2 regions of the Colwellia sp. BRX9-1 genome follow, and region 2 is predicted to be linked to the other one. Evidence: riboswitches for the same ligand, from Rfam matches in the RefSeq annotation. Region 2 holds a riboswitch; the other holds the start of a gene.
What was found. A riboswitch is a leader RNA that binds a small molecule or an ion and turns the genes downstream of it on or off. The one in region 2 is predicted to bind cyclic di-GMP.

Region 1 (2,207 bases), on a different contig from region 2:
GATGAGGATTATTCACTTTACTATGAAGTGGTGCTTTAGGTTGATCAACACCAACAATAAACAAATTTTCTCCACCTAAGTGTATCGCAGGGCTTAACGGTGAAAGTTGATGTATAGACCCATCACCATAATGCTCTTGGCGAATTTTGATTGAAGGAAACACAAGGGGAATAGCGGCAGAAGCCATTAAGTGCTCACTATTAATTTGGCAAGGCTCACCACGACGTTTAGCGCGAAACCAAGGAGAAATAGACTCATCAGATTGATAAAAACTAATTGAATCGCCATTACTGTAACTTGATGCAGTAATAGAAACTGCAGATAAATAGCCACGTAAAATATTGGTGTCGATACGTTTAAAGTCGACCACCATATTCAGTAAGTCACGAAGTGGCGCGTTGTTTAGTAAACTACGCGCACTTTTATTGGCATAATCTGCTTGGAAACTTGCCAGCATACCTTTCGCCAAATGTGAGAAAACCCGAATACCATCACTATGGTATATTCGACTGGTATTAATATTCTTCCAAACCCATTCTAATTTTTTTACCCCCAAATGAAAGCATGAAGAATAACAGGCTAGCGCTGTGGTATTTATAGCACCAGCAGAGGTGCCACATATAATGGGAAAGGGGATGCCATGATTTCTAGGGACAAATTTTGATATGGCAGAAAGCACACCTACTTGATAAGCCGCTCGAGCGCCACCGCCAGTAAGTACTAAAGCATTCTTACTGTCTTTATAACTTCTTTTATTCAACATGTATATCGCAGTCTTCTTCGTATAACTTAAGTGTAATCAGTTTTTTAACCTGGTGCTAGCTTAACGAGTCAAAAAATAGATTGAAATGACTAAGGCAAAAAAAAGCCTGCAGAAGCAGGCTTTTTAAAATGACATAGAATTATTATCTAGTAAAACAGTACACTTGATTGAACAAATAACATCTACTAAAAAATAAGTTTAGCTGCTAACGCGTTCGTTAGCTGCGTCTATCAATGGTTGCGATCCGGTTTGCAAAATAGCTAAGTTTTCAGAAACAACTTTCTTTGGTAACTTTGAAATCATCAAAGAACCTGTTTTAACTGAACCATTAGACGATGCAAACGCCAACAGATTCTGTCCATTACACTCAATACCATGAAAGATAGTGCGAATTTTTAATCTATTCGTTTTTAAGAACGAACGCATGCGTTTCTTGTCGTCTGCAGCTACATACTGGCAAACGCTTTGAGCGATGTCAGCAGCTTGTGCTTTCGGCGCCGATACAACAGACGTTAATGTTAAAATAGTGATGGTAGAAGCTAGTAATAATTTTTTCATTTTAGTAACCTTGTAATTAATTTAGTTAGTAAAGGAAAAAACCACGGGATGTACCTTGTATAACGAGGTGACTCCGCTGTCATAGAATTTATATATAAAACATAAATCCCTTAGACCGGTGGTTTTGCGTAACACGATTTCACGTGTTTTGCCTTTTCTTTGTCCCTTTTAGTATTGCGAATTGAGCCAATAAATGCAAGAAAAATGTGTAATACGCTAGTGACATGCGTAAAGAAATTTAATAAAAAAAACACTTTTATCAATTTTTTTTCAAATAGAACATGTGCTTAATCGAATGGTGACTATCAAAACCATTAAGTGAACTTTAATGTAATGTTAAAATATAGAGTAAAAAAAAAGAGCTAAAGCTCTTTTTTTATTTAATCGTATGATTAATATGCCGCTAGGTTATTAAAATTTCATTTCAGGGACATGCTCAGGAACAATTAATTCACCTTCAGTGAGTTTTATTATTTCCTCAATACTGACCCCTGGTGCTCGCTCTAATAAATGAAACTTGCCATCTTTAATTTCGATAAAGGCTAAATCAGTGAGTACTCTTTTAATACAACCCTTACCTGTTAACGGTAAAGTGCAGTTAGATAAAAGTTTTGAAACACCATGTTTAGAAGCGTGAGTCATAGTAACAATAATATTGTCAGCACCCGCAACTAAATCCATAGCACCGCCCATACCTTTAATCAGCTTGCCTGGGATCATATATGAAGCAATGTTACCGTTTACATCGACCTCAAAGGCACCTAGTACTGTTAAGTCGACATGTCCGCCACGTATCATTGCGAATGACTCGGCACTATCAAAGATAGAGGCACCTTTTGCCATCGTGACCGTTTGTTTACCGGCATTAATTAAATCTGCATCAATT
Region 2 (2,207 bases):
TTTTTAGCTAAGCACTCGCAATGTAATCTTCTTTGATTTACCACCGAGTATATTAAGATTATTACCGATTATATTGAGTAAAGTTGGGCATACTATCACTGATATTATTTATTGAAGTGAAAATATCAGCGAGAGAAAAATGTCATCAAGCAAAAAGTATCTTGTTGAGCGATTAAGAACTTAATGTATTATTTTTTTTGTATAAATCGGGTAGTAACAGGCGTGATTTTTTTAAGATACTGCTGGCATTTTCAGCAATATTAAAGGTGTCTACACCAGTAGACAATGTCATTTGAGGTAATCTAATACCAGACTTACTACTAACAAAGCGCAGCTTTTCAACGCCATGTGTTATTTTACTGGCAATTTCTCGAGCACTTTCTTTGTCAATATCAGGTAACAGAATTAAAAATTCATCGCCACCTGAACGTATTGGTAGACCGCTGCCATCAACATAACTACTCACTTTACTGGCTATTTTTGATAAGAGAACATCACTAATTAAATGACCGAATTGCAGATTAACTTCTGAAATTTGATCAACACAGACGACAATTGCGGCAACTTGCCGACTTGGATCTTCTGTTAGCCATAAATCTAAATGCTTAGACATAGCTTTACGATTATAAAGACCGGTAAGTGGATCCATGTAAATTTCTTCACGTACTTCTTTTAATTCAACTTTTAACGCCTGGGTCTTTTTACGGGTAAAAGAAATATGTTCAGCAAATTTTTGTTGGTGTAGTTTAAAGGCTTTAGATGCCTGGCGAATGCTATTTACCGCAACGACTATTTTTTCTTTATCGGCAGATTGTAGATCAGAAATATTGCCGTCTAGCGTGGTAATCAGTTTATTAATACTCTGCGATGATTTTTGGCTGTTTTTTTCAACATGGGTGACAACGTCATCTAGGTCGTCAATGAGTTCATCTCTGAATTTACTTTGGCCTAAAATGAATTGGCGATAGTTTTCTTCAATGAAAAAATCATCAAGCTTTTTACCCGTGGCAAGTTTATTTTCAATGGCAGTATTAAGAAGAATGTTTTTTTTATTAATATATTCGTAGCTAACTGAATAATTAATTGGGCTGACAGGTAAAAACCACCGCTGTAATTGTTTTACGGCCATGTTCATTTTTAGTTCAGCTTGTTTTATGGAATCATGATATTTCATTGTTCCATCTCAATTTGCACACCCAATTAATAATATCAATAGACCATTTTCTAGTATAAACAAGTAAAGTACCACATATATTTTTTGTCTATAAAAAACATATATTTAGTTATATAGTATTTTAAATGAAGGTAATATATGACAGAAAATAATTAAAAATAAGGGAAGGACCGCAAAGTATACCGAAAGCAAACTGTTCAAAATAAAGACAAGCCCCCACTATATCTATACTTGGCAGTTCCGCTATCCTAGGTTTCCCCTTAGACCGGTAACTTTGCGTCTCTAGCTTTCACTAGATTTGCCCTTTTCGAGTTTTAGAAACTCTAAATTCATTATAAGCGTTGAACTATGCTTGTAAACCTTTATTATGAATAATTTGTTGAACCGTAACGAAAACCTATAAGTAATAGATAAATTTATAGGTTATGGCTGATCACTCTACTGATCATTAGATAAAGGATTTTAGTTAATAATGCCCTGTAAACTGTTGTTGATCCTTTGTTTTTTTATAGCTCCTTTATTTTGTTTTGCCAATGATGCTTTAAACGTTGAGCAAAACATTAAAGATGTTGAGCGCTATTTTTTACAAGACGCTGAAAACCTTCCCTACGAAGAGATCATTACACTTTCAAAAAAAATTTTGGGATCTCAAGAAAATTATACCGTCCAAATTCGTGGAAAAACCTTCATCCTTCTTGCTGATGTTGCCAATAATAAGGGTGAAAATAGCGAAGCATTTCATTTTGCGCAAGATGGAATTTCTCTGCAAGGACTTGAACCAGCCATAAAGTTTAATTTATTGCTGAAAGTTGCAGATGGCTATTATTTACAAGAGAAGTATGAACAAACTCAAAATATGGCAACCAATGTTATTTTAATGGCAGATTCTCCACAAGTGCTAAAATATCGTTTAATTGCTTTGAGTTATCGAGCTGTTACCTATGCGTTGCAAAATAAAAACGATTTATCGATGAATGATCTTAATCAAGTTAAGGTGCTGATTTCGGTAAATCCTCAGTATGAGGATCACCTT

Region 1: it holds a riboswitch for cyclic di-GMP, as region 2 does, so the genes downstream of both, H4J76_RS18220 (DUF3718 domain-containing protein) here and H4J76_RS07115 (GGDEF domain-containing protein) in region 2, are expected to answer to the same signal.

Annotation. Positions count from the first base shown of each region.
Region 1 is NZ_JACGVM010000028.1:19,930-22,136, forward strand. It holds gene H4J76_RS18215 (patatin-like phospholipase family protein) at 1-763, opposite strand, end outside; gene H4J76_RS18220 (DUF3718 domain-containing protein) at 962-1,321, opposite strand; cyclic di-GMP riboswitch class I at 1,385-1,484, opposite strand; gene H4J76_RS18225 (3-oxoacid CoA-transferase subunit B) at 1,733-2,207, opposite strand, start outside.
Region 2 is NZ_JACGVM010000005.1:116,831-119,037, forward strand. It holds gene H4J76_RS07115 (GGDEF domain-containing protein) at 173-1,174, opposite strand; cyclic di-GMP riboswitch class I at 1,405-1,487, opposite strand; gene H4J76_RS07120 (hypothetical protein) at 1,647-2,207, shown strand, end outside.